Regions from separate parts of the Providencia sp. LY12 genome, predicted to be linked through region 2. Evidence: predicted binding sites of a transcription regulator. Region 2 holds the regulator's gene; the other holds the start of a gene.

Region 1 (16,782 bases), 980 kb from region 2:
TCATTTTTACGATCGATACTGCGCGAGCCGTTATAGCTGTAATTGAGTAACAGGGCAGTGATCCCATTGTCGATCGCCGCGAGATCCACATAGCCGCGCGGGTTCATGTTCAATGCAATCTGCGGAATGCTTAAATAAAGGCGCTGAGAACCAAATTCAAACTCACTTTTGGCATCAGGAATCGCAGATAAATTAATGCATTGGTTACCCGCGACTCGCAGCTCAGGGTATTCCCCGACTTTAACCCCAACATCTTTCAGGTCAGAGAGCGTTAAGCAAGGCTCCAGTTCATTATTTTTATTGGTGGAAAAGCTAACACTTTTTGAGCCAATCAAGCTCTTATTAATGTAAATATCCACATAATATTGACCCGGTAATTGTTCATTACGCTCAAACTGTTCTAAGTCCACGGATTCTTTATTCGGTAGCTCAAGAAATTCAGGATCAAAATAGGTGTCCGTTTCTGCCGAAGACGTCGCAATATAGCCTAGAGATAAAAATAGGCTAAGGCATATTTTATTTATTTTCATAGATAAACCTAACTATCCTTAAGGCTATATTTTTATTTCTGCTGGATTATTGGCGGAGCCATAATCATTAATCACTTCCCATTTAATGGTTCCGTGTAATTCAGGATTGTTAATATTGAAGCTTTTCTCTGAAAACGGTGCGACATAAGAAATATTTTCTGCGCTCTTCCCATTAAATTTAATACTCTGGAAGTTCATGTAATAAGGTGTTGGGTTATTAACAGTAATGGCTTTACTATTTTTCGACCACTTAAGTTTTTTTTGCTCTTCATTAAAATCGACATTCGTTAATGAATCAGGACGATAAATTAATTTCATCTGAGTTTTGAACGCGATCTTTAGTGAGTTTTCTGATTTTTTCTCTGTTGCAGGAATTGTTTTTACATTTAACCAAAATAAAGATTCTCTATCTTTTGGTAGAGAGTCTTGGGTTAGAAATATCCGTAATGCATTAGTCTTTTCTTGGTTTAAACGAAAAAGTGGTGGCGTAATAGTAAAGTCCGTTTGCTTGCCTTCATTGGCATTTTCAATCCATGATTGAATTAAATAAGGAATTTTATCTGGATTTTCTACACTAATACTCACGTCTTTCTTCCCTTCAGGATAAATGACGCGGGTACCACCAATAATGACACCAGCATTGGCTGTACTGATAAGTGCGAAAAAAAAGATAAAAATAGTAATTATTGATTTCATATAGCCACCACTGAGTTATAACAAAACAAAAAATAAATCACTAAGGCTTATATCCATATAAACCTTAAATTGAAATTAGTTATAATTAATTGTGAATGTTGCCGTTGAGTTTGCTAAACCAGCACTGACAGCATCAGACATTGCAATATAACGTGCGGTAAAATCTAAATTATTTACAACCGTTTCTTTTAGGGCATATTCACTGGATGCGGTATATAAAGGAACAGTAATTCCTTTAACGTCTTGAATTTGAATACCAACATCTTTAGCAATTCCAGATGCTCCCGCATTGGTTAACTGCAGAACACTGCTATCACCTTCATAAGAAACGCCATCAAATTTTACCGTTGCAGTGGTTACTGCGGCAGGGCAGTTTTCTAATTGAATGGAAAACTTAGTGGCAGCAGCAGTACTACCAGTACCTGTTAATGATGTTTTAGAGACTTTACCTAAGTTCACTTGAATAGCATCGGAACCAGTTGCTAGTTGGCAAGCGTTATTGATAATTTCGCCCGTGAAATTAATATCACCATCTTTGGCAAAGCCATTAGCAGAAATTAATAAAGTTCCTGTTGCAATTAACGATGCAATAATCTGTTTTTTCATTTTAACTCTCCGAACTGAGTTCGATATAAAATATAATTTTGTGAATGTTTTTCGCTTGTGAATTAAAGCTTAAGTATTTTGTGTTTGTTTTTATAAATAAACAAGTTTGTGTTTTTTTAGATTTTAAATTTCATCTTGAGTTACGGTTATTTATTTTTGTTTTAAATTCACTATACGGGTGGGGTTTTTATTTAGGTTAATTTGGAAAATTGAAATATTAATAATTTCAATTTCAATGTGAATTGAAAATAAAAATTAAATGTCAGGATTTATTTTAGAGTACGAGATTGTACAAAAACACGCTTTATGGGTTGGGAGAGTGAGATTTTATCTTAAATGTAAAATATTGATGGCAGGTTTTGACGTAAAATAATGTTCGTATTTATACATTGATTTATTTTTTATGGATCTAAATTATCCTATTTCAATCATGAAATAAGATTAGTCTCTTTGTGTATATCTTGTAGTGACTACTTTTTATTAAGATAATGTAAAATAAATTTCTTCTCCGCTTCACTAAATATAAAAAAGCTTAATAAACTAATCTCAAAATAATCGGCGTATTGTTTTAGTTTATCGACGGGAATTCGTGCCTTTCCTTTTTCATATTTCAGCTGTTGAAATTCGCAAACACCAATTTCATCCGCTAGTTCTTTTAATGACAAATGATGATATTCACGGATTAATGTTATTTTATGCCCAATAATTTCGGATATTGTATGATTTTCGCGCATAGGAAACCCTCAATGACGGTATATTGACAGATGATGGTTATCGAGCATCGATATTCAATTAGTGCGGCTTTTTGATGATATTTTATTGATAATCAATATTAACCAATGAAAAGTTAACACGTTTTTTCGCGTGTTAACTTAATTAAATCATAGCCGCTAGATGGTGAGCTTTCTAGAAATTAATCTTCGATACCCAGCTCTTTTAATTTTCGCGTTAGGGTATTTCGACCCCAGCCTAATAAGCGAGCTGCTTCTTGCTTATGTCCGTGGGTATATTTGAGGGCGCAATTGAGCATGGTTTTCTCTAATAACGGCATGGCGTCATTAAATAAATTTTGCTGACCAGCGTTCAGTGCGGAATCAGTCCATTTTTCTAAGAGATCAAACCATGCAAGGTTAGGATCTTGAGAATGGATGGCGGATGAAGCAGGATCTTTCGCTGACTTGTTGGATTCTTGCTTATTAAATAGATCGCTTGGTAAATCTTGCGGAAGCACCTCTTGGCTAGCTGCCATCACGGTTAACCAACGGCAGACGTTCTCCAATTGGCGCACATTTCCCGACCAAGAATAGCGTTGAAGAATTTTAATGCTGTCAGGGTGCAGAACTTTGCTTTCTACCCCTAACTCCTTGGCGGTATTTTGCAAAAAGTAATGGGCGAGGCGAGGAATATCTTCAATGCGTTCGCGTAATGGCGGAAGCTGCACGCGGATAACATTCAATCGATGGAATAAATCTTCGCGGAATAATCCTTCTTCCACACGTTTTTCTAAGTTTTGATGCGTTGCGGCGATAATACGCACGTCGACCTTAACAGGGGTATAGCCACCAATTCGGTAAAATTGCCCTTCAGCCAGTACTCGCAATAAGCGCGTTTGCACATCCAGCGGCATATCACCGATTTCATCGAGGAATAAAGAACCTCGGTTCGCTTGTTCAAAACGGCCTTGGCGAACTTGGGAAGCGCCTGTAAAAGCCCCTTTTTCATGACCAAATAGCTCGGATTCAATTAAATCTTTTGGGATTGCCGCCATATTTAAGGCGATAAAAGGTTCGTTGGCGCGTGGGCTGTGTTGATGTAATGCGTGGGCAACGAGCTCTTTACCTGTACCAGATTCCCCGTTGATAAGCACACTAATTGAGGAGCGGGAAAGGCGTCCAATGATCCGATACACCTCCTGCATGGCAGGGGCTTCGCCGATCATAGTAGAAGAAATTATGGGAGCTTGTGGCTTATCGCTAGCAGTGCTGTTTTGCTCACGGCTGTGGTTTAGTGCGCGTTCCACTAAGGCGACGGTTTCATCAATATCAAAGGGTTTAGGGAGATAGTCAAAAGCGCCAGATTGATAAGCGTTAACGGCGGCATCTAAATCGGAATGCGCGGTCATGATGATAATCGGCAGTAATGGATGTGACTGTTTTAACTGGCTGAGTAAGGTAAGTCCATCCATGCCCGGCATACGAATATCGGAGAGCAATACGTCAGGGCGGTCATTGTCGAGGGCTGCAAGCACTGCATCAGCGCTGTCAAAACAGGTGCAATTAAGTTCGGCACTGTTGAGCGCACGCTCCAGTACCCAGCGGATTGAACTGTCGTCATCAACAACCCAGATTTTTCCCTTCTGCATGGCTATCTCCTATTTTTTGATGGGTAGATAAATAGAAAACTCGGTGTGACCCGGCCAACTGTTAAACTCAATTTTCCCCGCATGTTGATCCACTAGACTGCGCGCGATAGATAAGCCTAAGCCAGTGCCATCAGGGCGACCGCTGACCATCGGATAAAACAGCGTATCTTGGATAGCGAGTGGAATACCGGGACCGTTATCTTCAATATCAATCCGTGCGGCAAGGCGGTAGCGCTCCCCTTGCAACATCACCTGAAATGCGGTGCGAGTGCGCAAAGTGATGATGCCACCCGTATCGCCAAGCGCTTGCAAGGCGTTACGCGTGATATTGAGCAGCACTTGCTCCACTTGGTCTGGATAGTATTCCAGATCGGGGAGGCTTGGATCGTAATCGCGAACCAGCGTGATATTGTCTGGTTTTTCTAACCCGACTAAGCGCATCACATTTTCCACACTATGATGGATACTTTGCTCGGTTTTCGGTCCCGGATATTGAGGTCCTAATAACCTATCGACTAAGGCACGTAGGCGATCGGCTTGCTCAATAATCACTTGGGTATATTCATTTAGCTGCGGGTCGGGCAGCGCCTTAGACAATAATTGCGCCGCGCCACGTAAGCCACCCAATGGGTTTTTGATTTCATGGGCAAGTCCACGGATCAATTCACGGGCAGCAAGCTGCTGGGCATTTTGCGCTAACTCTTGGCTAAGGCGTCGCTGGCTATCCAATTGGGACAGCTCGACAAGAATAAATTGGTCGGACAGAGGCTGAGCACTCAATGACATCATGTGAGAGTGGTTATTAAGCACCAGTGTCACTTCGTTTTCGGTAAAGCTGTGGCCGGTTTTGAGGCTATTGAGCATCTGCTCATCATTTAATGAACAATAGTTGAATAGTAAAGGAAGTGGGGTGCCATAGAGCTTACGGGGGCTTTGTGCCAAAATTTGTAAGGCAGCATGGTTGGCATAATGGATGATTAAATCGTAATCCAGCACTAATACGCTGTTAATTAAGGAATCGAGGAGATGTTCGGGGACAGGTAAATGCTCGGCTTTCATGTAATATTGCTCCTGCACTATTTTGGTGCATTATACGTTATTTACTGATTAACCGATACGTCGAAGCCAATATTTGCAGTTTATCACTCAGTGCAGAGAAAAGGCCCCATCCAAAGATGGGGCAAGTGCTTCACGGCAACAAAGACTATCAGTGGAACGGCGTGTTACGCACTGTAGTACATTTCAAATTCGAGTGGGTGTGGCGCCATACGAACGCGTTGGATATCAGCACGCAGTAATTCGATGTAAGCGTCGATAGCATCGTCAGTAAAGACACCACCACGAGTTAAGAACTCACGGTTTTTATCCAGTTCAGCCAGAGCTTCATCTAAAGAGCCAGCCACTGTTGGGATCTCTTTCGCTTCTTCTGGCGGTAAGTCGTACAGGTTTTTGTCCATTGCATCGCCTGGGTGGATCTTGTTGATGATGCCATCAAGACCTGCCATTAACTGAGCAGCAAACGCTAAGTATGGGTTAGCCGCTGGGTCTGGGAAGCGAACTTCGATACGACGTGCTTTCGTGCTTGCAACCACTGGGATACGGATAGAAGCAGAGCGGTTACGTGCAGAGTAAGCCAGCATGACTGGCGCTTCAAAACCTGGGACTAAACGCTTGTAGGAGTTAGTCGTTGGGTTAGTGAACGCGTTCAGTGCGCGAGCGTGTTTGATGATACCGCCGATGTAGTACAGCGCCATCTCAGATAACCCGCCGTATTTGTCGCCTGCAAACAGGTTCACGCCACCTTTAGATAAAGACATGTGGCAGTGCATACCGGAACCGTTATCACCAACTAATGGTTTTGGCATAAAGGTTGCGGTCTTGCCGTATGCGTGTGCAACGTTATGGACAACGTATTTGTAAATTTGAGTCTCATCCGCTTTTTTGGTCATGGTATTAAAGCGAGTTGCGATTTCGTTTTGGCCTGCAGTTGCCACTTCATGGTGGTGAGCTTCAACCACTAAGCCCATCTCTTCCATTGTGGTACACATAGCTGAACGTAAATCTTGTGATGAGTCTACTGGTGGTACTGGGAAGTAACCGCCTTTCACAGCTGGACGGTGACCTTTGTTACCGCCTTCGTATTTAGTGCCAGTGTTCCATGCGGCTTCGATATCATCGATGTGATAGTAGCTGCTGTGCATGCTGTTGCCGAAGCGGATGTCATCGAACACGAAAAATTCTGGTTCAGGCCCAAATAACACCATATCCGCAATGCCGCTAGAACGCAGGTAATCTTCAGCACGTTTAGAGATAGAGCGGGGGTCGCGATCATAACCTTGCATAGTGCCTGGCTCTAAAATGTCGCAACGAATGATTAAGGTATTATCGGCGTAGAATGGGTCTAACATTGCGGTAGATGCATCAGGCATTAATACCATGTCAGACTCGTTGATGCCTTTCCAGCCACCGATGGATGAGCCATCAAACATTTGACCTTCTTCAAAGAAGTCTTCGTCAACTTGATGAGCAGGGATAGTGATGTGTTGCTCTTTACCTTTAGTATCAGTAAAACGCAGATCAATAAATCTTACATTGTGCTCTTCGATTAACGATAAAACATGTTTAGCGGACATTCTCGGCTCTCCTGGTCGGGTCTAATCAACTTACGCAGCAATTAAGGTGTGCATGAGTTGGTTTATCTGGCTTCGCAAGATTAATGATTATTTCATTAACAATATTGCAAGCTCTCTAGGGTTATATAAGCGAAAAGCGTGCCAACTTTTAAAATCATCGTAAATGGGGATGATGACAAGAAGATGGCAATGATTAGGCTAAAAAACAGTCTATCACTGCGCTGTATTGGTGCAAGGAAAAGATTTGTCGCACCAATATGGTGCAATTAATGGAAAGCGGAAACAAAAACGGCGTAGTGCCATTGATTGGCGCCACACCGTTGGTATTTTTAGAGATATAAAAAGGTTTATTCGTCATTACTGTCAGTTAATAACGTGTTTACTTCTTCAATTTGTTTGACGGCATCATTGATGATCGCTGCAATTTGATGAGTTTGTTCTTCATTTAATTGCTTGAGCACCATTTTATGGCGGAGCAAGGCTTTAAAACGGCTCACTGCCATTTCGATATCTTCTGATAAGTTGCTGCCTTGCTGTAGTTCACGGGCTTTGGCTAATTTACGGCTGATAACGGCTTCAGTTTCTTTATTCTGCGCGAGGTGTTCAGTGCCTTCAGGCGTAATAGAGAAACTTTTGCGGTTGCGCTCGACAATTTGCGATTCCAAAAAGCCTTGTTCTTCTAATAGCGTTAAGGTTGGGTAAATGACGCCCGGGCTTGGGACATATAAGCCATTGGATGCTTCTTGGATGTCTTTAATGATTTCATAGCCATAGCTTGGTTTTTTTGCCACTAAAGAGAGCACCATAATGTGCAAATCGCCGTGGTCGAATAGGCGGCGTAAGCCTTTGCCGCGCCCACGACCGTGACGACCTTCGCCGTGGCAGCCTTCATCACGTCCGCGACCATGACGACCCTCGCCGTGACAGCCTTCACCGTGTCCACGACCGTGACGACCCTCGCCGTGACAGCCTTCACCGTGTCCACGACCGTGACGACCCTCGCCGTGACAGCCTTCACCGTGTCCACGACCGTGACGACCTTCGCCGTGACAACATTCCCCGTGGTCATGACCATGGCGATGTTCTTGGTGCTCGCTATTGTGGCAGCAGCCACCGTGTCCTCGTTGATGTTCGTCATGATGTGAGGCATAAACATGACGGCATTGATGTATTCTCATAGGAACCTCTGTTATTATTTCGATATATCTAAATTGCGTTGATGAGTTCACTTTATTCCGATATATCTAAATTGTCAAATTAGATATATCTAAATAATAAAAAATACATTGAAATGAGTGATAGACGAAGAAAGTTTATTTTTTATTCTTTTTTTCGGCTGCTAATATTTCCTTTTTAGCGTATTATCCTGCCACTTTGTGATTTCCTAGTGCTGATAATTGCTATTTTTTTGAGCATCTTTGCACGACGACGCAACTGAATGTTTTTTAGCTAAAAACTTTTTTAATAGTGATGGCTTTCACATTTATTCCACTTGTGTGGAAAAACGTGTAAAATAACAGCAAATTAACGTAGAAAGTATGCTTTGGGCATTACAACAACTCATAAAGCATATTCCTTTCCTGTCAATTAAACGGTAAAAATCCTTGTCAATTCAAAACTTAAGAAACATCGCCATCATCGCTCACGTTGACCATGGCAAGACAACACTGGTTGGTAAATTACTGCAACAGTCCGGCACTTTCGGTGAACGTGAAACTGTTGATGAGCGTGTTATGGACTCCAATGACTTGGAGAAAGAGCGTGGTATTACAATCCTTGCTAAAAACACCGCTATCCAATGGAATGGTTATCACATCAATATCGTAGACACCCCAGGTCACGCCGACTTTGGTGGTGAAGTTGAACGTGTTATGTCCATGGTTGACTGCGTTCTGCTGGTTGTTGATGCGATGGACGGCCCAATGCCACAAACTCGCTTCGTAACGCAAAAAGCGTTCGACCACGGTTTACGTCCAATTGTTGTTATCAACAAAGTTGACCGCCCAGGCGCGCGTCCTGATTGGGTTGTTGACCAAGTATTCGACTTATTCGTGAACTTAGGTGCTACGGATGAGCAATTAGATTTCCCTATCGTTTATGCATCTGCATTAAACGGTATCGCTGGTCTTGACCATACTGATATGGCTGAAGACATGACTCCACTGTACGAAGCTATCGTGGAACACGTTGAGCCACCAGCAGTTGATCTGGAAGGTCCATTCCAGATGCAAGTTTCTCAGTTAGATTACAACAGCTACTTAGGTGTTATCGGTATCGGTCGCATCAAGCGTGGTACTGTTAAACCTAACCAACAAGTGACTGTTATCGATAGCGAAGGTAAGACTCGCAACGGTAAAATCGGTAAAGTTCTGACTCACTTAGGTTTAGAGCGTATTGATTCACAACAAGCTGAAGCTGGCGACATTGTTGCACTGACTGGTTTAGGTGAGCTGAATATTTCTGACACTATCTGCCAAGTGGGTAACGTTGAAGCATTGCCTGCACTGGCGGTTGATGAGCCTACAGTTAGCATGTTCTACTGTGTTAACACCTCACCATTCTGTGGTAAAGAAGGTAAGTTCGTTACTTCACGTCAAATCCTTGATCGTCTGAATAAAGAACTGGTTCACAACGTTGCACTGCGTGTTGAAGAAACTCAAGATCCAGATGCATTCCGCGTTTCTGGTCGTGGTGAGCTGCACTTATCTGTTCTGATCGAAAACATGCGTCGTGAAGGCTTCGAATTAGCCGTTTCTCGTCCAAAAGTTATCGTTCGTGAAATCGATGGTCGTAAACAAGAGCCATTCGAACAAGTGACTTTGGATGTTGAAGAACAAAACCAAGGCGACGTGATGAAAGCGTTAGGTGAGCGTAAAGGTGACCTGCGTGACATGATGCCAGATGGTAAAGGTCGTGTACGTTTAGACTATATCATTCCTAGCCGTGGCCTGATTGGCTTCCGTACTGAGTTCATGACTATGACTTCAGGTACTGGCTTACTGTACTCCACATTCAGCCACTACGACGATGTTCGCCCAGGCGAAATCGGCGGCCGTCAAAACGGTGTTCTGATCTCTAACGGTCAAGGTAAAGCAGTTGCATACGCACTTTACAGCCTGCAAGATCGCGGTAAGTTATTCTTAGGTCACGGTGCTGAAGTGTATGAAGGCCAAATCATCGGTATTCACTCACGTTCTAACGACCTGACTGTTAACTGCTTAACCGGTAAAAAACTGACTAACATGCGTGCATCAGGTACTGATGAAGCGACAACTCTGTCACCACCTATCAAAATGACTCTGGAACAAGCTCTTGAGTTTATCGATGATGATGAACTAGTTGAAGTAACTCCACTGTCAATTCGTCTGCGTAAGCGTCACTTGACAGAGAACGATCGCCGTCGTGCTGGCCGTTCTAAAGAAGATTAATCGTTAGTCTTTGAATTAAAATAGAAGGTGCCAAATATGGCACCTTTTTTTATGCCCGAAAATTGAACGATAGACAAATTTAGTTATATCAGCGGATAAAATTTGTTTATCCAGACACAAACACAGTTCCTCTAGCCAATTTGCTTAATCGATAAATTGAAAAAATAACCTTAATAATCCTCAATTAGGGCTGTTCAGTTGCCTCAATAATGATTAAAGTAAATTTAATGAATAACTAAGAGGACAATTTATGCTGTATATCTTCGATATGGGTAATGTGATTATTGATATCGACTTCAATCGTGTGTTTGATAAGTGGTCTGAACTAAGTGGTACCCCAAGTTCAGAAATCAAAAAGCGATTCACTTTTGGCAATATCTTCCAACTCCACGAGTGTGGCAAAATTTCAGATATCGAATTTGCTGAACTGCTCTGTGAAGAATTGGGTATCACCCTAAGCTTTGAAGATTTTGCAGAAGGCTGGCACTCAATTTTCATCTCACTAAGACCAGAAGTCATTGATATTATGGAGCGTCTGCGTGAGCAAGGTCATCGCGTTGTCGTGTTATCTAACACTAATCGCCTGCATCTTGATTATTGGCCAGAACACTACCCTGAAATTGCAGCGTCCTCTGACTTCCTGTATCTATCCCAAGATTTAGGAATGCGTAAGCCAGACCCAGAAATTTTCAAATATGTTCTGGAATCTGAAGAATTTGAAGCAGCTGATGCGGTATTCTTTGATGATGTAGAAGAAAACGTAAAAGCGGCTGAAGCACTTGGTATCAAAGGTGTTCATGTCTTGAATAAAGACACCGTTCCTGAATATTTTCGTACTTACGACTTTAGCGCCGAAGTCGAATAATCCAGTTCTTAATAAGGAGTAACGGCGACGTTACTCCTTTTTTTATCGAGTACCCATGATTGCATTAATCCAAAGAGTCACTCACGCGAGTGTGGTTGTTGATGAAAAAACAGTAGGGCAAATTGGCCCTGGTCTTTTAGTTCTGCTCGGTGTTGAAAAAGACGATGATGAGCAGAAAGCAAAACGCCTTTGTGAGAAAGTCCTTGGCTATCGTATTTTTAGCGATGAACAAGGCAAAATGAACCTTAACGTTCAACAAGCTGGCGGAAGCTTATTAGTGGTTTCGCAGTTTACGTTAGCCGCAGATACCAAGAAAGGGATGCGCCCAAGTTTCTCCGGCGGTGCGGAACCGGCGAAAGCGGATCAGCTGTATCAATATTTTGTTGAACAAAGCCGTGCACAAGGCATCGTGACAGAAACCGGTGAATTTGCGGCGGACATGCAGGTTAGCCTGACCAATGATGGCCCCGTGACTTTTTGGCTACAAGTGTAGAAAAATCGCTTAAGGGAGGGGGAGAGATGTACCACCTACGGACACCAAAAGATGAACTTGAATTCGCTGCATACTACCAATTTCGCTGGTCAATGCTGCGAGAACCGTTCAAACAACCCCTTGGCTCTGAAAAAGACGGTTATGATTTAACCGCTCACCATCAAATGGTGGTTGATGAAAAAAATCGTATTTTGGCCATTGGGCGCCTATATATTAATGCCGATAATGAAGGCGCTATTCGCTTTCTCGCGGTTAATCCTGTCATGCAAGGCAAGGGTTTAGGCAAACTGATTATTATGGCGCTTGAAACCATTGCAAGGCGCGAAGGTGTTAAACGCATCGTTTCCAGTGTTCGAGAAGAAGCCGTGCCATTCTTCGCCAAAATGGGTTTTGAACGTCGTGGTGAAGTCACTGGGGAGCTAAAAACCCCTGTTCGACACTATTTGATGATCAAACCGATTGAAACCCTTGACCAAATTCTCCATCGTCCGGATTGGTGCGGTGAGCTTCAACAAGCTTGGCACAAGCATATTCCATTAAGTGAAAAAATGGGTGTACGTATTGAACAGTACACAGGAAAGCGCTTTGTGACGACAATGCCAGAAGCTGGCAACCAAAATCCTCATAATACTATTTTTGCTGGAAGTCAGTTTTCTCTCGCCACGTTAACTGGCTGGGGAATGATTTGGCTACTGCTGCAAGAGCATCAATTAGGCGGAGAAATCGTTCTGGTAGATGCCAATATTCGCTACGCAAAACCCGTTAGTGGACGCCCAACCGCAGTGGCAGATCTCTCACATCTTAGTGGGGATTTAGATCGCCTCGCCCGAGGAAGTAAAGCGCGGGTAAAACTGGAAGTGCATGTGAGCAATGCAGAAAACCAAGTGGGTGCGGTATTTAGCGGCATATACATGGTGCTGCCAGAAACGAAAAAAGAGAAAAGCGAATAATGTTTTTAGGTGGCTGACTGTTTTTGGTGAAGAATCGAAAAAGCAGGCCATCTGAAGGGATGAGCCTGCTTTTTTATTGCTTACTAACTCACTGCTTTATTGAGTAACCATATCAGGAACATGCCTATCAACAGGGTAGGTATTTTCTGCTGGTACAGTGTGTGATTCTAGCTTGGGTTGGGATTCTGCTGATGGCTCTACGGGGGCGATGCCAGACGCCACATGGCCATCAACCACAGTACGCAGTTGAGCGCTTCCTTGAAGTGGCTTAGCGGTTAATTTTCCGTTGAGGCTTGATACTAGAGGTGATGCGAGTAAATCCCCTTGTAATGAAGCCTCGAAATCTCCCCACATTTGTGGTGAAAAGCCTGACCAACCCCATTGGTTTAAATCACTTAAATCAATGTTGGTGCCTGATGCACGTAATTCAAAAGGTACTTTATTTGGCTCTTGCTGTGCCAGTAAACCAATTTTTGCGATACCACGGTCAACGCTGCCACTGAGGCTTGCGGCGGCACGCCCATTACTTCCTGCAATTTCTAAAAGTGGACGACGGATCATCACCTGGTTGATGGTACCTGTATCGGCATTGAAAGTAGCCTGCCCCTTCCAGATTCCCCACTGTTTCTGTTTGATCAGGTCAACATAGCGAATGTTGCCGCTTAACGCGGTAAATTCGAAAGGAAATTTAGGTTGAATATTCATCAGCAAAGATTGCGTGACGGTAAAATTATCAATGGCGAATGTGGATAACCACGCTGGTGCGGGTTGAGCAAAGAACGACAGCCAATTATCTGGCAAGGTATACAGAACCCCAGCGAGCGTACCTTCAGTGATGGTCAGTGATTTATCGTTACGTTGCCAAACCGCACTGAGGTTAAAAATACCTTTGTTGTAGTAGCCGGAGAGCTTATCAACATTGAGGTTATCACCGTCAATGTTCAGCTCACCGATGAGCGTATCAATTTGCTGGTCTTGGATAACCAATTGATCGACATTGAAATTAATATGGCTTTTCGGGCTGCTCCAACTCCCTCTCACCAAGGCAATTTGATCGACTTCGCTGCTCAGACCCGACAGTGCCCAATCGCGCCCTTGAATATCTACATTGGTTAGTTGTAATTGGTTGATTTGCAATGTTCGGTCACTGTTTATTGCATCAAACAGCGCATCAAAGGTTAAGTCATTCTGCCAGCCCACTTTATTCATCGACAGGTTATCAATGGTGATAGAACCGTCAGCAAACCATTTTCCTTTGCCCGTGATCGCCCCATTATTGAGGTAGCCGCTGATTTGGCTAAAATCTGTTACCTTTTCTTGTAATTTCCCCGTGACCGCGACATTTCTAAAAGGGAGAGAATTCAAGGTTAATTGATTGGTAGTAAAGCGAAAATCACCATAACCAAATGGATTTTCAGTTGTTGGTTTCCATGGGGTTATACCCCCTGTAAATCCTGCGACTTGAACGGTGTTTTTGTCTTGAGTTAATTGAATCTGGCTATTTTCAAATTGTAGGACTTTTGCAGAAAGCGGTAGCGGCGATGTGTTCTCGGTAAAGTTTGCAGATAAGTCTCCTTGAGTGATGGTTAAGCGTTGAATAGCTTCGCCACTGAAAATATGCCGCCAATTGACATCCACCACAATTTGCCGAGCATCTAATTCTAGCTGCTTGTTGCTTGATTCAATCTTAATGTCTTGGAAAATAAATTTACCTGGATCGGAGAACTGATGTCCCATAATGCCGACGTTAATGTCGTAAGGCGTAAATTTACTCAGAAGTTGGCTGGCGTAACCTGCTCCCCATCGGGTTTGTAAGGCAATATAACAGGCAAGAAATACAATCAAAAGAAGCAGAAAAATATAGCCGAAAAACCTCAGTAACCCTTTCACGTTTGTCTGCTCCCTTATTAATCAGATAAAAATATAAATTGCCGATATGTTTAATATATCGGCAACTCAAGGATAGCATACAGAAGAACCGCCGGCGTATTCAACTCTTGCGGCGGTGTAGGGAATTATTTTTCGTGAGGGAAAATCAGGTTCAGCACGATTGCAGTTAAACCACCTGCCGCAATACCGGATGAGAACAGGGTTTTCAGCCAGTCAGGCGCAAATTGCAGGATCAGTGGTTGTTGAGAAACCCCCATTCCTACGGCTAGAGACAATGCAATGATCATAATTGCGCGGCGATTGAGTGGCTCGCGAGAAACGATACGCACACCGGACGCAGCAATTGTGCCGAACATCACAATGGTAGCACCACCTAGAACAGGTTCAGGAATTTGTTGCACAAAACCTGCCACTGCTGGGAACAGACCCAGTAGCACTAGCATCAACGCCACTAAGTAGCCCACATAGCGGCTAGCAACACCTGTTAATTGGATAACGCCATTATTCTGACCAAAGCAGGAGTTAGGAAAGGTATTAAACACCGCTGACACCATAGAATTTAGTCCATTGGCTAATACGCCGCCTTTAATACGTTTCATATAGAGAGGTCCGCGTACTGGCTGCTCGGAGACATCTGACGTTGCTGTGATATCACCAATGGTTTCTAGCGACGTCACCATAAAAATTAGAATTAGTGGAATGAGTAAATTCCAGTCAAAAGAGAGACCATAATAAAAAGGTTCAGGGATCGTAATCAGAGATTGATTGGCATCACTGGCTTGCGTAGTTGGCAGCATATTCATCCACCAAGCAGCAAGGTAGCCTACTGCCATTGCAATCACTAATGATGCAACGCGTAAGTACGGGTTCTTCTGGCGAGTTAACAGGATAATGACGGCTAACACAATGCCTGCAAGAATGAGGTTATCAGGGGAACCGAATGTGTTATCGCTCAGTGCACTGTAACCCCCACCAATTGAGGTTAAACCGACTTGAATCAGTGATAAACCAATGATCATGACCACAACACCAGAAACCAGCGGCGTGATAACTCGGCGAGCTAAATGTAAGAAACGCGATAAGATAACTTCGGTCAGTGCTGCGACCATTAATGTGCCGAATAATGCCGCCATCATGGAAGGGATATCGGCTCCGCCTTGCTTGAGTGCAACTCCCCCCATAATCAACGGTGCAACAAAGTTGAAACTGGTGCCTTGAATGGAAAGTAATCCTGAGCCGACAGGACCCCACGCGCGGATCTGAATCAGAGAGGCGATTCCTGAAGCAAACAATGACATGCTGATGATTCGCTGGGTGTCATGAGCGGGTAGCCCAAGTGCTTGGCAGATAAGCATTGCGGGGGTAATCACCGCGACAAACATCGCTAATAGATGCTGTCCAGCAGCAAACAGCGCCTGAGGTAAAGGAGGCCTATCTTCAAGGCGATAGATCAGTTCGCTTTGGTTTTGTACTGTTTTTTCAACATTTTGTTCTTCAGATGCCGTTGCGTTCATTATTCCAATTCCACTAGCAAAAAGCGCATTTTAAAGAGAATAATACAAAAAGCAATCGGTTGCGCAAAAAAATTAAGGTGGATATTAAACTAAGAGCGTCACATTTTTATATGTTTTAACTTGTATTTATCGCGATTTTTTTTTCTAATCCATGCACCTGCTTTTGGCGTTTTAAGGAAAAAAATAACGTCTAATTAGTTTTAAATAATATTAACAACAGACGAGGTACATAAATGTATCATCTCGATGTCTACGGCACTCTGGTCGCTGCTACACTCGTGCTATTACTCGGACGTAAACTGGTAAAGTCAGTTTCATTTCTTGAAAAATACACTATCCCTGAACCCGTTGCAGGGGGATTATTAGTCGCTTTTACCCTGTTAGTGGTTAAGCAAGTATTTGATTGGAGCCTCTCCTTCGACTTATCACTGCAAGAACCGATGATGCTCGCATTCTTTGCGACCATTGGTTTGAATGCTAACTTAGCGAGCTTAAAAGCTGGCGGTAAAGCATTGTTAATCTTCATTTTTGTCGTTGTCGGTTTATTGCTAGTTCAAAACACAGTCGGTATCGCACTTGCGAAATTATTAGGTTTAGACCCTCTTATGGGGCTATTAGCCGGCTCAATCACTTTATCCGGTGGACATGGTACAGGCGCCGCTTGGGGTAAAATCTTTACTGAAGATTATGGCTTCAAGAGTGCAACTGAAGTTGCAATGGCTTGTGCAACTTTTGGTTTAGTACTTGGAGGGCTTATTGGTGGCCCTGTTGCACGTTTCTTAATTCGCAATATCCCAACACCTGGTACCGCGGAT
Region 2 (16,782 bases):
CGTGAAAGCTTGGAGCATGTGCTGTGCGATACCTGTCCAACTTGCCAAGGTCGTGGTACGGTAAAATCGGTTGAAACTGTATGTTATGAAATTTTGCGTGAAATCGTGAGAGTTCACCGCACAATCGATGCTGATAGATTTTTAGTGTATGCATCAAAAGCAGTGGTGGATGTGTTGACCGGGGATGAATCTCACGCATTAGCGGAAGTTGAAATCTTTGTAGGGAAACAAGTTAAAGTGCAGATTGAGCCGTTATATAGCCAAGAACGCTTTGATGTTGTCATGATGTAGCATTCTGCTTGAAGGAGAAACTGGTGAAACGACTGCCACGTATCGTACTCGTGACAACCGCTGCCGTATTGTTGCTGTGTGCGTTGGTACTCACCAGTTTGCGTTTTCTATTACCCAATATCGATCATTATCGCCAAGAAATTATCACCTACGTTGAAAATCACAGTGATATCTCACTGGATATTGGTCAGATTGAAGGAGCTTGGCGCTATTATGGTCCCGAGCTTATCATTTCCGATGTTGTTGCCAAAAATCCAATAACCGATATACAAGTTAACAAAATCACCATCGAATTAGATATTTGGAATTCGCTATTATCTTTGCGTTGGCGTTTTCGTGATTTGACGTTTTATCAACTGAATGTGGATTATAAAGTCCCGCTGAGTTTTGATGGAGCGGAAGATGAAACCACGAACTATGATGGCGTAGATGACCTGTTTTTACGGCAGTTTGACCATTTTATTTTAAAAGATAGCCAAGTGACATTTTTGACGCCATCAGACCAAAAGATGACGTTACTGTTGCCTGAACTTTCATGGCTTAACCAAGATGCCCGCCACCGCGCCCAAGGTTTCGTTAGCCTTGAAACACTAAATAAGCAAAATAGTTATCTGCAAGTGAAGCTGGATGTGTCGGATAAAAACGGCGTACTCAGTGACGGCATGTTCTATTTGCAGGCCGATAACATTGATATGCAGCCTTGGCTCAGCAAGTGGTTACGGGATAACACGGGTCTGCGAGACGCCAACTTCAGTTTATCATCGTGGATCACCCTCAAGAATAATCGTATAGATAATGGTCTGATCCAGCTACGTCAAGGTGAAGCGAACTGGGGGGAAGAGCCTCTGTCGCAAAATCTTCAAGTGAATGATTTATTGGTACGTATGAAGCGCCAAGGCAACGGTTGGCTGTTTAATATTCCTGAGCTAGATACCCTGAAAACTAATGAATACATCTGGCCGCAAGGGAGCGTCTCCGTTCTGTATTTGCCTTCATCGGCAAAATATCAAAATAAAGATCACTGGCGCATTCGCGCAAAAAATATTGAGCTAGAACGTCTAAGTGAAGTCTTGCCGACATTCTCGTTTGTTACGCCAGAATTAGTGCAAGATTGGCAGCATCGTCAACCGACGGGATTAGTCTCGGAATTTGCTCTCGACCTAACGCAAGACACTGAGGACCATACGCAAATCAGTATGGACTGGCAGGATGTTAGCTGGAAAAAATGGAAAGAGCTTCCTTCTGTAAACCATTTCTCCGGGGTACTTATTGGCGGTGCTCAACAAGGGATCCTCTCATTTTCGCTTAAAGATAGCATCGTAGACTATCGCGATGAATTTAAAGCACCTTTTGAGATTAGTAACGCCAGCGGCAAATTAAATTGGATCAATAACAGCAGCGAATTCAAATTGTGGAGTTCCGGTGTGAATTTGCAAGCTAAGGCCGTCAAAGCCAATGGCGACTTTAGCTATGCGAAAGCGAAGCAGCATGATATTGCCGATTTGGCTATTTTAGCGGGGATCAGCACCGATGATGCAGGGGAAGCTTGGCGCTATTTCCCTCAAAAGCTGATGGGACAGGAGCTAGCGGATTATCTGACCAAAGCGATCATTGCTGGACATGTAGACAATGCGACGTTGGTGTATAAAGGCGACCCCGCACATTATCCTTACTATAAAAATGACGGGCAGTTCCAAGTGTATGTGCCGCTGCGTGATGGCACATTCGAATACGATGACCAATGGCCTGCATTACTGGATTTAAACCTCGATTTAGACTTTAGCCGCGCAAGTTTAGCGATGCATACGGACTCGGTGAAATTAGGGGATGCAACGGCAGAAAATCTCGATGCAGTAATTCATGATTACTTCGATGAAATGTTATATATCGATGCGGGAGTGAGTGGAACGGGCAAACAGATCCAACAATATTTTACCCATACACCACTCAAACATTCCCTTGGCGATACGCTGGATGAGCTACAAATTGATGGCACCGTAACCGGTAAGCTTAATCTCGCCATTCCATTATCGGCTGGAAAAGATGTTGTCGCGAAAGGGCAGGTCAATCTTAATAAGAATAATGTGTTTGTACGGCCAATCGATAGCACATTGCACGGATTGACTGGCAGCTTCAAATTTACCAATGGGGATTTAGTCAGTGATAACATCACAGGGCAATGGTTAGAACAGCCAGTTTCTTTGGATTTCACGACATTAACGCGCCCGAAAGATTATTTGGTGGATATTAACCTTGGCGGAAATTGGGAGCTCAATAAAGTTCCCATGCTGCCAAGTGATATCAAAGGGAAAGTCTCTGGCGTGAGTGATTGGAAAAGCCAAATTCATATCACGTTACCAGAATCATCCAAGCAAGCGACAGGCTTACAGATTGAGGTAGCCGCAGGATTAAATAAGCTAAAAAGCCAGTTACCTGCGCTGAATACCGAACTACTGCAACAGCTTGGTAAGATAAATATTCAAGCGAAAGGCACGACGGAACAATTAACGGTAGGTGGTGATATTGGTCAGCGTCTTGGTTTTAATTCTCAGTGGTCGCTCACCAGCTCTCCATTGAAATTACAAAAAGCTCACATTGCCCCGTGGAGTAATCAGGTTCCTGCATTACCAAATAGCTCGACCATCTTAGTTGATTTACCAGCCGTAGAGGATGTCAATTGGGAGAAATTAGCGAGTGGCTTTTTATCTTCTTCTGCCAGCGAGCATGTGGGGCAAATTGGCTACCCGGATACCCTTGAGGTTAAAGCCCCATCCGTTTATTTGGCTGGACAGCGTTGGAAAGATTTGAGCTTCTCTTATGATTTATACCGTGATGAACAGCAAATCAATGTAGAAAGTGCAAACCTAAAAGGGCAGCTACAGATTTGGAAGCAGCAGCCATGGGCGTTAGATATTGAATACCTGTATTACAATCCTGAAGGTTCACTGACTTCAAGCGAAAAGACCTCTCCGTCGGAAGTGTTCGACTTTAGCCAGTGGCCTAAAGTGAATATCCATTGTACCGAGTGTTGGGTGAGTGGGCAAAAACTGGGCGAAATCACGGCGAAAGTCACGCCAGTGGGGCAGCACACTTTGAAATTAACTGGTGGTTCACTGAAAAACAGTGCCAGTGAGTTAAAGCTAGACGCTTTATGGCGCAGTAATGATGGTAATAAAACTGAGATTGCAGGCTCGCTTACTGGCGAGGCGTTCGATGAAACTGCTGCTTATTTTGGTGTCTTGGTACCAATTATCGACTCCCCGTATTCGATTGAATTTGACCTGAATTGGGCGCAGGTTCCTTGGGAGCCTGAGGTTGCCACGCTGAATGGGAAAATGTCAGCGAAATTAGGGAAAGGCGCGATTGCTCATATGGGGGGCGGGCGTGCTGGGCAGTTATTACGTTTAGTCAGTTTTGATGCATTATTGCGCAAGCTTCAGTTAGATTTCCGGGATACGTTCAGTAATGACTTTAACTTTGATTCGATTAAAGGCAATGCGGTCATCAATCAAGGTATTCTAACCTCGAAGGATCTTTATATTGATGGATTAGTCGCGGATATTGCCTTGAATGGGGATATTGACCTTGTTAAGCGCCAAATTAATGCGGAAGCGGTCATTACCCCTGAAATTTCTGCTACAGTAGGTGTAGCCACCGCATTCGTGATTAACCCGTTTGCGGGCGCGGCAGTATTTGCGGCATCGAAAGTCCTTGGTCCGTTGTGGAGTAAAATTTCGGTTATTCGCTATCGTGTAAGCGGTAGTTTGGATGAACCTAAAATTGATGAAGTACTACGTCAGCTTAAGGAGACTCAAGAGTAATGAAAACGGGTAATGTTGCACTTTTGCAGTTATGTAGTGGTAAGAATACAAAACACAACTTGGCACAGATAGAGCAGCAAATTAAACAGTTGCCTGATACCGTGCAGTTAGTTCTTACTCCTGAAAATGCATTGCTATTTGCTGATGCTGCAACCTATCGTAAACAGGCTGAAGCAGAAGGTAATGGCCCATTACAAGACGCTATCCGTGGGATGGCTATCCGTTACAATGTGTGGATCCTGATTGGGTCAATGCCATTGATTAGCCGTGAAGATCCTGAACGAATTACCAGCAGTAGCTTGCTGTTTGATGCGAAAGGGAATATCACTGCGCGTTACGATAAAATTCATATGTTCGATGTGAACATCGAAGATGAACAAGGCGAGTATAACGAATCGGTTATTTATCAACGTGGTGAGCACCTGACTGTGGTTGATACGCCAGTAGGTCGCTTAGGTTTAACCATTTGTTATGATTTACGTTTCCCTGGCTTATTCCAAGCATTACGTGAACAAGGTGCGGAGATTATTTCCGTCCCTGCGGCGTTTACTCGTTATACTGGACAAGCTCACTGGGAGCCACTGTTAAGAGCCCGTGCGATTGAAAACCAGTGCTATGTTTTAGCGCCAGCGCAAGTTGGGGTGCATGGTACGCGTCGTACATGGGGACATACTCTCGCCGTAGATGGCTGGGGTAAGGTGATGAAAAAGAATGTGGATGCTGTTTCCGCGTTGGTCGTGAATGTCCAGCCAGACAGCTTAAAAGTGATGCGTGAACAGATCCGAGTGGTGAAACATAACCGCTTTAGACCACAATTAACATCATTGATTAAAAAATAAACTAAATAAGAGTAACGAATATGAGTTTAGCTTCTGTCAGCGAACATTTGCTGGCTGCCAACGGTCTTGGTCAAGATAATCTGTATGATATTTTAGGGCTGCTATCTGAGCGCCGTGTTGATTATGGGGATCTCTTTTTTCAGTCTAGCTACCATGAATCATGGGTTTTAGAAGATCGAATCATTAAAGATGGCTCCTACAATATTGACCAAGGTGTTGGGGTTCGAGCGATTACGGGTGAAAAAACGGGTTTTGCCTATGCAGACCAAATTTCATTGCTGGCACTAACCCAAAGCGCCACTGCAGCCCGTAGTATCGTGACTGAACAAGGCTCTGGAAAGTCACAGATTTTAACCAATGTAGACTACAAAAAACTCTATTCTGAAGCGGATCCTTTGCGTAGCTTACCACGTGAGCAGAAAATTGAATTGCTGCATCGCGTTGACCAAGTAGCGCGCGCTGAAGATCCTCGCGTAATTGAAGTGAATGCCAGCTTAACAGGTGTGTACGAACAAGTGTTAGTCGCTGCCACCGATGGCACATTAGCAACGGATATTCGCCCACTGGTACGTTTATCGGTGAGTGTGCTGGTGGAACATGATGGCAAACGTGAACGCGGAGCAAGCGGCGGCGGCGGTCGTTATGGTTATGAATATTTCCTCGAAATCCATCAAGGGCAAGTAGTCGCGGAGCAGTATGCCCGTGAAGCGGTACGCATGGCGTTAGTGAATTTATCGGCAGTTGCCGCTCCTGCTGGCATGATGCCTGTAGTATTAGGTGCTGGTTGGCCGGGAGTTCTGCTCCACGAAGCGGTGGGGCATGGTTTAGAAGGTGACTTTAACCGTCGTGGCACCTCTGTTTTCTCAGGAAAAATGGGCGAGCAAGTCGCATCTTCCCTGTGTACTGTGGTGGATGATGGAACCATTGCGGGGCGTCGCGGTTCATTAGCGATTGATGATGAAGGGGTTCCGGGTCAGTACAATGTGTTGATTGAGAATGGAATTCTACGTAACTACATTCAAGATAAGCATAACGCGCGTTTAATGGGTGTGGCACCAACTGGGAATGCGCGCCGTGAATCTTACGCTCATTTACCAATGCCTCGCATGACAAATACCTATATGTTAGCGGGTGAATCAACACCGGAAGAGATTATTGCCAGTGTTGAAAAAGGGTTGTATGCACCAAATTTTGGTGGTGGTCAGGTGGATATCACATCGGGTAAATTTGTATTTTCAACCTCAGAAGCTTACTTAATTGAAAATGGTAAAATTATCTCGCCAGTAAAGGGCGCGACCTTAATTGGTTCTGGCGTAGAAGCTATGCAGCAGATCTCCATGGTAGGTAATGACCTTGCGCTGGATAAAGGCGTGGGCGTTTGTGGTAAAGAAGGGCAAAGCGTGCCAGTGGGTGTGGGGCAACCAACACTGAAACTCGATAAAATGACCGTGGGTGGCACCGCGTAATCACACGTTAAGATAGTCTTTTATTTATTCGCCCTAGTTACGAATGTGACTGGGGCGATTATTTATCCGCACAGCAAAAATGATTGAGGCACTATGAATAAACGTATTATTTCTTTAGTGTTAATGGCAATTTTGATTGCGATTAGCCTGTACTTTAAAGGTGGCGAGCAGGGCGCACCGGAACCATCTTCTGGTACATCATCAACCACACAAACTATTTCAAGTACACAAAGCACACCGCCTTCCCGCGAAGCGATAACTCCGGGTGAAACGCCAAAAACGATTGATCAGCTGACCGCTCAGAATAATGTGGTCAGTTTTATGGAAAAATACCAAAAGCTCCCTGCATTTTACATGACGAAAAAACAGGCAAGAGAAGCGGGTTGGGATGCTAAAAAAGGGAATTTATGTGAAGTTTTACCTGGTAGAGCCATCGGTGGCGACCGTTTTTCTAACCGTGAAAAAGGTTTACCTATTGCTGATGGGCGCCAGTGGTTTGAAGCTGATATAAATTATCGTTGCGGGCATCGTGGTGCAGACCGTCTACTCTATTCCTCTGATGGAATGATCTTCGTTAGTACAGACCATTATAAAACGTTCCAACAAGTTAAATGATTGGGGGATAGCGATGAGCAAGACCGTCGTTTTTGATTTTCGTGAAATAGATAGCCTTGAGGAATTTTATCGGCAATTTCAGCAACAGTTCTCGCTTCCTAAATGGTTTGGCCATAATCTCGATGGGTTATGGGATGTGATTACTGGGGAAATAGAGTTACCCGTTACGCTGATTTTTAGCCATTTAAAGGCGGCTCAGCGTACGCAATTTTCATCGGTGATTGAATTGATGAATGAAGCAGAAGAAGAGCTGGACGAAGCGTTTATTTTTCTCATAGATATTACGAATAATGAGAATGATGCTTCACAAACCCCATGCTAGATTTGCGCAATGATTCTGCGTTTAGCCATTTTTTGTGGCGATTAATATTGAGGACGATTAAGTGGACGGTAAAAAAGTTATCATTGTTCATGGTTATACAGCATCACCGAATGATAATTGGTTTAACTGGTTAAAAGATGAATTAGAAGCGGTAGGGGCGACGGTTGATGTACCTGCATTACCAGAATCAAATTCTCCTGATCCGCAAAAATGGCAGAAATGTTTACTTGATGCCAATATTCAGTTTGATGAAAATACTATTTTAGTTGGGCACAGTTTAGGGTGCATTACGGTATTACGCTTTCTGGAAAATAATGCACCAGAAGGGGCTAAAATTGGCGGCTATGTGCTAGTTTCTGGGTTTGATCGCTCGCTGGATTCGTTGTCTGAGTTGGCTGACCATACTCAGTTTTCATTGGATTATAATAAGTTGATTGGCATAACGGATAAGCGAGCTTCGATTATCTCTTCCAATGATTGGGTCGTGGATCCTGACGCTTCAATTGAGTTAGCAAAAGCATTAAAAACCTCTGTCACGATGGTGGAAAGTGCTGGGCATTTTCTTGATAGAGAAGGCTATACTCGACTTCCTGCATTACTCAATCTTCTACGATTTTGGTATTAAAAAATCCCCCTATGTTTTTACCACATAGGGGGATTTTTATTGAATAAAACCAGGAAATCAGTTGCTATCAGAAAGTTCTTTCAGATATTGGAAAATCTGGCGGAATGCTTTTGGTGGTTTATTTCCATCACGCTCTTTCTTCGCGTTGCGGACTAGTGCTCGCAGTTGCTGGCGATCGGTTTGTGGGAATAGCGCAACGACTTCTTCAATGACTTCATCGCCATCGGCTAATAAACGGTTACGCAGATCTTCCAGCTTGTGCAAAATAATAACTTGCTGGTTATGGCGGTTTTTCAGCTTATCAAGGGCTTCAGTGATCGGTTCAACCTCACGGGAACGTAGCAGTTTACCAATAAGCTGTAATTGACGACGACGACCTTCACGCTTAATTTTTTGCGCTAATTCGATAGCTTCAAGTAATTGAGTGTCTAATGGGATACGCTCAAGCTCGCTTTTACTTAAATCAACAAGTTCCGCCCCCAGTTTTTTGAGGATCTCGGCATCGCGTTTAATTTCGCTTTTGCTGACCCAAATAATCTCATCGTCCTCATCATCTTGGGGCGCTGGGATATCATCCAGCCAATCTTCAGGCTGTTTGGCCATAGGGATTTTCCTTTTTACTAAACGCCGCCGTGCAATTACGAGTAATTAGCATGATTTACGGCGTTGTGAGTGTTAACATTTATAGATTAACTCTATTGTAACTGGGAAAACCCCCTTATGACTACCTGACATTGATATGTCGAGGTAGAAAATCACTTTTCCCCTCTTTATTGGACAAAATGCATGAGTGTTACTGAACAAGTTGCCGAACAACGTAAACAATTAGAACAAGCCGTCGCCCACGCATTGGAATTCGCCAAAAGCCGTTGTGATGGCGCTGAAGTTGCAGTCAATAAAAGCACCGGCATTAGCGTGAGCACGCGCCAAGGTGATGTGGAGAATGTGGAATTTAACAGTGATGGGGCGCTCGGGATCACGGTTTACCATAAACAGCGCAAAGGCAGTGCATCTTCAACAGATTTAAGCGACGAAGCCATTGAGCGTACAGTTCAAGCCGCGATTGATATTGCGTCTTATACTTCTGAAGACCCGTGTGCAGGACCTGCTGACAAATCATTACTGGCATTTGATGCGCCGGATTTAAACCTATTTCAAGCTACAGAGCTTTCCCCTGAGGAAGCCATCAAGCTGGCATCAATTGCGGAAATGACCGCATTAAATGCAGATTCACGTATTGTGAATACGGAAGGCGGTAGCTTCAATGGACACTATGGTATCCGTGTCTTTGGTAACTCTCTAGGTCTATTAAAGAGCTACAGTTCTAGCCGTTATTCGATGTCGAGCTGCGTTATCGCTGAGCAAAATGGCGAAATGGAGCGCGATTATGCGTATACCATCGCACGCAGCATGCAGGCATTAAAATCCCCTGAGTGGGTAGGGCAAGAGTGTGCTCGTCGTACATTATCGCGTTTATCACCACGTAAATTACCGACTATGAAAGCACCTGTAATTTTTGCCTCAGAAGTGGCGACGGGGTTATTTGGTCATTTAGTTGGTGCTATCAGCGGCAGCAGCATTTATCGTAAATCATCATTCTTAATGGATAGCCTTGGCAAACAAATTTTACCAAGCTGGTTAACTATTAATGAGCAGCCACATTTAATGGGCGGCTTAGCCTCATCCCCATTTGACAGTGAAGGTGTGCGTACTACTGAGCGCAATATTGTGGAAAATGGCGTTCTGCAAACTTGGCTGATGACCAGTTATTCTGCGCGTAAGCTGGGTCTGCAAAGCACAGGTCATGCGGGTGGAATTCATAACTGGCGCATTGAAGGACAAGGCTTATCTTTTGATGCTTTGTTAAAGCAAATGGGAACAGGCTTAGTGGTCACTGAGCTGATGGGACAGGGTGTGAGTGGAATTACGGGGGATTATTCCCGCGGTGCATCCGGTTTTTGGGTAGAAAATGGCGAAATTCAGTATCCGGTGAGCGAGATTACCATTGCGGGTAATTTGAAGGATATGTGGATGAATATGGTGACTATCGCCGATGACATCGAAACGCGCAGTAATATTCAGTGCGGTTCTGTGTTGATCCCTGAAATGAGTATTGCAGGGCAGTAAGTTCTAGTTGAACAATAAGCGCTAAATAGCAAAAAGGCACTCAATGAGTGCCTGAATACCGCCTGAAGACTAACGACAGTTTCTTGATGGAAACTTTTTTCGGCTAGTCTTCTTTCTCTTGTTGATCATCGCAACTAGCGATGGAACTCGCCAGCCGCTTCAGGTTGATAAACAATCTCTAACACACGAACACGGGTTTCTACGCCGTTTGGCAGCGCCCAGCTAATTTCGTCGTTAACATGTAAACCTAATAACGCTGCACCGATTGGCGCCATCACGGACAGTTGTTCTGCACTATCTTTGAGAGAGGCAGGATAAACCAGTGTGCGTGTGCGCTCTTCGTTACTGATTAAATCTAAGAAACGAACAGTGCTGTTCATTGTAACCACATCCGCAGGGATCTCTTGTGGAGAGACGATATCTGCGCGATCTAATTCGTCGTTTAGTGCTTCAGCAACAGGCGTACCCGCATAAGCGGCTTGCTCCATCAGGGCATCTAAGCGTTCTGCATCTAAATCATTGATAATAATTGTTGGCTTTGTCATACCACACTCCAATAGGGACGTACAAAGCAAACACCCCCCACCCAGAAGGCAGGGGGTGTTTGCTAGAAAATAGATTATGTAAAATATTAGGCGCTATAGGCGTTAAAGGGAAGAGATCGGGATCACGAACTCGGTGCCTATGCGTGTAAAACCATGTATATCGCTCTGTTCGCTAAGATGTAATGACGCAATGAGTTGGGCTACTCTTCGTCAAATCCACTTTCAAACAGTTTAATGATTGCGGATAACGCCAAATCTTCATCGGGTCCGCTAACCTCGATATCAATTTTACTGCCTTGTTCCGAGTCTAACATCAACATCGCAATAACGCTATCCGCCTCGGCCTCAATTTGACTGTCATTTTTTAAAATGACTCTAGAGTTAAATTGTTTAACTAAATCATAGAGAAGCATTGCTGGTCTGGCATGCATACCAAGACGGTTTTTCAGCGTAATCGTTGCTTTGACGGTCATTGCTTGCGTTTTTCCAACGTTCTGTGGCGTGACTGGACGTTTTTCCCTCGGGAACGGAAATAATCAGCCAGCTGTTCTGCCACGTACACCGAACGGTGTTTTCCTCCCGTACAGCCGATGGCGACGGTGAGGTAGCTGCGGTTATTGGTTTCTAACATCGGCAACCATAACTCTAAGTAACTACGAGTCTGGTAAATAAAGTTATGAACTTCTGTGTGTCTGTCCAAGAAGGCCGCAACGGGACGATCTAAACCGGTCATTGGACGCAGTTTTGGATCCCAGTGTGGGTTTGGTAAAAAGCGCACGTCGAAAACGTAGTCAGCATCAATGGGAATACCGTGTTTGAAACCGAAGGACTCAAACACCATGGTCAGCTCACGCTCGCGTTTGCCCATTAAGCGAGTTCTGAGCATTTCCGCTAATTCGTGCACTGACATTTCTGAGGTATCAATGACCAAGTCAGCGCGGGAGCGTAGCGGTTCTAATAGCTCGTTTTCTTCGTCGATGGCACTTTCTAAGGATAAATTTTTACTTGAAAGTGGGTGTAATCGACGAGTATCACTGTAACGACGAATTAATGTGTTGCGATCTGCATCCAGAAATAGCAGTTGTGGCGAGAAGGTTGATGGCAGTTTATCAATCGCTTCTTCAAACACTTCTGGATTGTCGGGCATATTACGCACGTCAATGCTCACGGCCGCAGAAATATTGCGATCGGCAAGTGAATTAGCCAATTCCGGCAGTAAGACTACCGGCAGGTTATCCACACAATAGAAACCCATATCTTCCAGCGCGCGTAGGGCAACGGATTTTCCCGAACCGGAACGGCCGCTGACAATCATCAGCACCATGAGCTAACTCCCTTCTGTCTCTTAAGGATTTATATCTTAATGATCGATTTCTCACTGATCACACATTTCTAATTGATCAAACACGTCTGACTATTTTGCATTTTGCGGTGTTTTACGATGCCGAATGAAAGAAATCATAACAATATCATTAGGCTGGCATCAACACATATCAGTTATTACTTACTCAATGATGATCTGGTATAACTCTTCGTCACTTTGCGCACTACGCAGACGCTTACAGAACGCTTTATCCGCTAATTTTTTAGCGATAAGAGACAACGTATGTAAGTGAGTTTTACATTGATCCGATGGAACAAGTAATGCAAAAAGCAGATCAACAGGTTGGTTATCAATCGCATCAAACGCAATGGGCTCTTCTAAATGCAAAAATACGCCAGCGGCGCGTGCACTTTCGCCTTCATTGAGTTTGCCATGAGGGATTGCAATTCCACCACCAATACCCGTGGTGCCAACTTTTTCTCTGGTTAGTAACGCTTCAAATACCGTATTTTCCGGCAATCCCAACTCGGCGGCCGCTAACTCACTAATAATTTCTAATGCTCTCTTCTTACTGGTGCAAACTAAATTATTACGTGTGCAACTGGCGGATAAAACATCGCTTAATTGGATTTCTATATCACTATTCATTTTATTATTCACTTAGGACTACAAAACCAGATGATGTATGCCACCATCTGGTTCAGAACATTAATCAGTCAACGACTGGCTAAATGTATTAGTGTTGTCTCAGTTTTTCTTTATGTTTGGTTAATTGGCGTGACAGCTTATCAAGGAGTAAATCAAGTGCCGCGTACATATCGTCGTCTTCCGCTGATGCGTGAATTTCTGCGCCGTTGAGTTGCAGGGTGGCTTCAGCAATTTGCTGAACTTTTTCCACTTTCAGAACAACTTGGATACTGTTAATACGATCAAACAATTGCTCTAATTTCTTGAGTTTTTTCTCAACCGTTTCGCGCAATGCCGGTGTAACTTCAATATTGTGTCCAGTAATCTGAAATTCCATACAATCTTCCTTATATTATTGGGTTAAACCAACTGTTTACGTTGATTTGATGGCGGAATAGATAATGACTCACGATACTTAGCAACAGTTCGACGAGCAACTTGTATACCTTGCTCTGCCAGCATACTCGTCAATTTACTGTCACTCAATGGTTTTGCTGGGTTTTCCGCAGCAACCAGCTTCTTCACCAGCGCACGAATCGCAGTGGAGGAGGCTTCTCCTCCGGTGTCCGTGCTGACGTGACTGGAGAAAAAATACTTCAACTCAAAAATGCCTCGTGGACTATGCAGAAATTTTTGAGTTGTCACACGGGAGATAGTCGATTCATGCATGTCCACCTGATAGGCAATGTCTGCCAAAATCATTGGTTTCATATACTCTTCGCCTAACTCAAAAAATTCTTGTTGTTGCTCAACAATACAGGTCGCCACTTTAAGTAATGTTTCATGGCGGCTCTCTAAGCTTTTAATCAGCCATTTCGCATCCTGCAAGTGACTGCGAATATATTGCGTGTCACTTTCGCTGGCTGAATCATTTGCCATTGAAGCATAATGATTATTGATGCTTAACTTAGGGATGCTATCTGTATTTAACTCAACTTGCCAGTGCCCACCGACTTTTTTCACCAGCACATCGGGAATAACATATTCCGATTCACCCGTATTGATTGACTGCCCTGGCTTGGGATTCAGCGTAAGGATCAGGTCAATTGCTGTTTTCAGCGCATCTTCTTTTAAGCGGGTCAGTTTGCTCAGTTGCCGAAAATCACGATTTGCCAGTAAATCAATATGATTGCTAATAATCAGTCTAGCTTCTTGCAGACCAATTGTCTCTTTTGGGTATAAAGAGAGCTGGATCAACAAACACTCTTTGAGATCCTGAGCTGCCACGCCTAATGGGTCAAAATGCTGGATACGTTTTAAAACGGCAACGACTTCTTCTAAGGTGATATCGGGGTCATCAATCCCTTCGTGGATCTCACTGATTGAGCTTGTTAGATAGCCTGAATCATCAATTGAATCGATAATCGAAGTCGCAATCGCGCGATCGGTATCGGTAAACGGGGTGAGATCCGCTTGCCAGATTAGATAATCTTGCAGTGTTTGGGTAGTTTCCCCTTGGTAAACAGGAAGTTCATCGAAGCTGTAGTCGTTGCTAGTGCCCGACGGGGTACCTGCTGTATAGATTTCATCCCAATCAGCATCTAGTGGAAGCTCATCGGGCATATCCGCGTTTTCAAGGGCATCTTTGGTATCGATTTCGCTGCTGTCAGTGTCGTTGCCTAGGTTATCTAAGTTCTCTTGCTCAGAGGATGACTCTTCTTGTTCAAGCAGAGGGTTGGTTTCAAGTGCGAGTTGAATTTCTTGTTGAAGCTCAAGTGTGGATAACTGCAACAGGCGGATGGCCTGTTGCAATTGAGGTGTCATTGCAAGTTGTTGACTGATTCTGAGCTGCAAACTTTGCTTCATGAATGTGCTTTATTCTCCATTACCACTTACACAACCAATGTCATGACAACCAACAAGGCAATACTACAAACGACAGTCTACAAACTACAGTCTAAAGCCTTCACCCAAATAAACACGTTTCACTTGCTCGTTTTCAAGGATCATCTCTGGTGAGCCGTGAGCAATCAAGTGCCCTTGGCTGACAATGTAAGCACGCTCGCAAACATCGAGAGTTTCGCGGACGTTATGGTCGGTGATTAACACGCCAAGCCCATAGTCACGCAAGTGTTGGATGATTTTTTTGATATCCAAAACGGAAATCGGGTCAACCCCTGCAAACGGCTCATCTAACAGGATAAATTTTGGATTAGCAGCGAGGGCGCGTGCAATTTCTACTCGACGACGCTCACCACCGGACAGTGACTGACCTACGCTATCACGCAGGTGAGTAATACTGAACTCCTCCATCAGCTCTTCAGCGCGCTCTTTGCGCTGTTCTGAGGTTAAGTCAGGGCGAATTTCTAACACGGCCATCAGGTTATCATACACACTGAGGCGGCGGAAAATAGATGCTTCTTGAGGAAGATAGCCAATGCCACGACGAGCGCGCTCATGCAGAGGAAGTAAGCTAATATCCTCACCATCAATTAAAATTTTACCAGCATCCCGCTGAACAATGCCGACTACCATATAAAAAGTGGTCGTTTTACCCGCACCGTTAGGGCCTAAGAGACCGACGATTTCCCCTGATTTCACTTCCAGGCTGACGTCAGTGACTACGCTGCGTTTTTTATAGGATTTTGCCAGATTCTCTGCGGTTAGTGTTGCCATAACAATTATTTACTCTTACTTGTTGATGAACCCTGCGCTGCTGGGCCTTTCTCTTGTAACTGGGCTGGTAATAAGACAGTTGTTACGCGCTTGCCTTTATCGCTGAACGCTTCCATTTTTTGCGTTGGAACGACGTAAGTGATCTTATCGCCTTTGATATTACTATCGAGCTGCTCAAGGTAGGCATCACCCGTTAATGTCACCAGCTGTTGATCAACTTCATAACGTGCTTTGGATGCGTGACCTTTAATTGGTTTGCCATCGTCTTGTAACTGGAAGAAAGTCACTGGCGTACCAAATGCTTCAATGACGATTTTATCGGAATCGCTGCTTGGGCGAGTCACAACAACTTTGTTGGCACGAATATCAATGGAACCTTGCTTGATAACAACGTCATCAGTAAATGTGGTGATATTTTTTTCTAAATCAAGAGATTGCTTAACCGAATTAATGGTCATCGGTTGTTGGGTATCTGTTTTCAGTGCCATTGCCGGTAGGCTAAGAGCCAAAATTGCACTTGCAATAGCCCCTTGAATAAAACTTTTCTTAGTTACTTGATTCATTGTGTTGCTCTTTTGGTTGTAACTCATAGTGAGTTTTAACATCTTCAATTAATTCAGCGGTTCTTGTACGAAGGTTCCCCTTCATTTTTAAGCCCGTTGAATTTAGCCCGTGTCCGATAATGGTAACTTTATCGTCAGATGAAACATCTTGTGTGACTAGATTGACCACCGCATTATCTGTGGTAATGCGCTGGATTTGAGGCTCAGGAGTCAAACTGTCAACTTGAACATCGCTATACAGGTAGAGCACACGCTCTTTGGTTAATCTTGCCTTAATGGATTTCACCGTCCAAGTCGGCGTACCCGCATCGTTATAAGTGGTTAATACCGGATTGGTAAACCACGTGATTTTCCCATCGGTATAATTATCAACTTTGCTCGCGGCGAGTTTATAGGCTAAATCGCCCGCAGGATTATAGACGAAAGTTACCGAATCATCAGTTTGATAATTAGGTTTCCCGTCATTGATTTCGGTTGTTAATGGTTTGGAGTCATCGTAAACCGAAAAGTTCCAACCAATTAGCCCCAGTACAATGAGGGATAAAACAATGATTAACCACTTTTTTGCGTTGCTCATGAATGATATCTGTTCTTTAAATCGACAAGCCTTTAGCTTCTTCCAGTTTATTTTGGGATAACAGAATCAGGTCGCAGAGTTCACGTACTGCCCCTTTTCCGCCACCAATATGTGTTACATAGTCTGCTTTAGGTAATAACAAAGGGTGTGCATCAGCAACCGCAACGGATAACCCAACTTTTGCCATCACGGGCCAGTCAATGAGGTCATCACCAATGTAAGCTGTTTGCTCTTCTGTTAGTTGTAGTTTATCTAACAGTTCGCGATACGCCAAAAGCTTATCGCTTTGTCCTTGGTAAAGATATGTAATACCTAACGTTTGGGCTCTGTCTTCCAGCAATTTAGCTTTGCGTCCGGTGATAAT

Evidence for each region. Region 2 encodes sigma-54, which starts transcription at its own class of promoters, with help from an activator protein. Its sites were predicted from a motif close to GTTGGCACANNTTTCGCTNT; they were not measured.
Region 1: glnA (glutamate--ammonia ligase) is a predicted target of sigma-54. The motif match lies at 6,954-6,973, and genes of this name have one in related genera.

Annotation. Positions count from the first base shown of each region.
Region 1 is NZ_CM172594.1:311,486-328,267, forward strand. It holds gene ACY3ZI_RS01380 (fimbria/pilus outer membrane usher protein) at 1-530, opposite strand, end outside; gene ACY3ZI_RS01385 (fimbrial biogenesis chaperone) at 555-1,226, opposite strand; gene ACY3ZI_RS01390 (fimbrial protein) at 1,302-1,832, opposite strand; gene ACY3ZI_RS01395 (helix-turn-helix domain-containing protein) at 2,303-2,566, opposite strand; gene glnG (nitrogen regulation protein NR(I)) at 2,746-4,194, opposite strand; gene glnL (nitrogen regulation protein NR(II)) at 4,204-5,253, opposite strand; gene glnA (glutamate--ammonia ligase) at 5,418-6,827, opposite strand; gene ACY3ZI_RS01415 (PadR family transcriptional regulator) at 7,175-8,005, opposite strand; gene typA (ribosome-dependent GTPase TypA) at 8,432-10,255, shown strand; gene yihX (glucose-1-phosphatase) at 10,506-11,120, shown strand; gene dtd (D-aminoacyl-tRNA deacylase) at 11,176-11,613, shown strand; gene fabY (fatty acid biosynthesis protein FabY) at 11,640-12,563, shown strand; gene ACY3ZI_RS01440 (AsmA family protein) at 12,660-14,453, opposite strand; gene ACY3ZI_RS01445 (uracil-xanthine permease family protein) at 14,579-15,967, opposite strand; gene gltS (sodium/glutamate symporter) at 16,201-16,782, shown strand, end outside.
Region 2 is NZ_CM172594.1:3,655,145-3,671,926, reverse strand. It holds gene rng (ribonuclease G) at 1-291, shown strand, start outside; gene yhdP (AsmA2 domain-containing protein YhdP) at 315-4,112, shown strand; gene nit1 (deaminated glutathione amidase) at 4,112-4,951, shown strand; gene tldD (metalloprotease TldD) at 4,972-6,417, shown strand; gene ACY3ZI_RS17450 (ribonuclease domain-containing protein) at 6,511-7,032, shown strand; gene ACY3ZI_RS17445 (barstar family protein) at 7,046-7,354, shown strand; gene ACY3ZI_RS17440 (RBBP9/YdeN family alpha/beta hydrolase) at 7,416-7,979, shown strand; gene yjgA (ribosome biogenesis factor YjgA) at 8,037-8,582, opposite strand; gene pmbA (metalloprotease PmbA) at 8,766-10,106, shown strand; gene rnk (nucleoside diphosphate kinase regulator) at 10,241-10,651, opposite strand; gene npr (PTS phosphocarrier protein NPr) at 10,852-11,124, opposite strand; gene rapZ (RNase adapter RapZ) at 11,121-11,975, opposite strand; gene ptsN (PTS IIA-like nitrogen regulatory protein PtsN) at 12,156-12,623, opposite strand; gene hpf (ribosome hibernation promoting factor) at 12,712-12,999, opposite strand; gene rpoN (RNA polymerase factor sigma-54) at 13,023-14,468, opposite strand; gene lptB (LPS export ABC transporter ATP-binding protein) at 14,553-15,278, opposite strand; gene lptA (lipopolysaccharide ABC transporter substrate-binding protein LptA) at 15,284-15,841, opposite strand; gene lptC (LPS export ABC transporter periplasmic protein LptC) at 15,825-16,418, opposite strand; gene kdsC (3-deoxy-manno-octulosonate-8-phosphatase KdsC) at 16,435-16,782, opposite strand, start outside.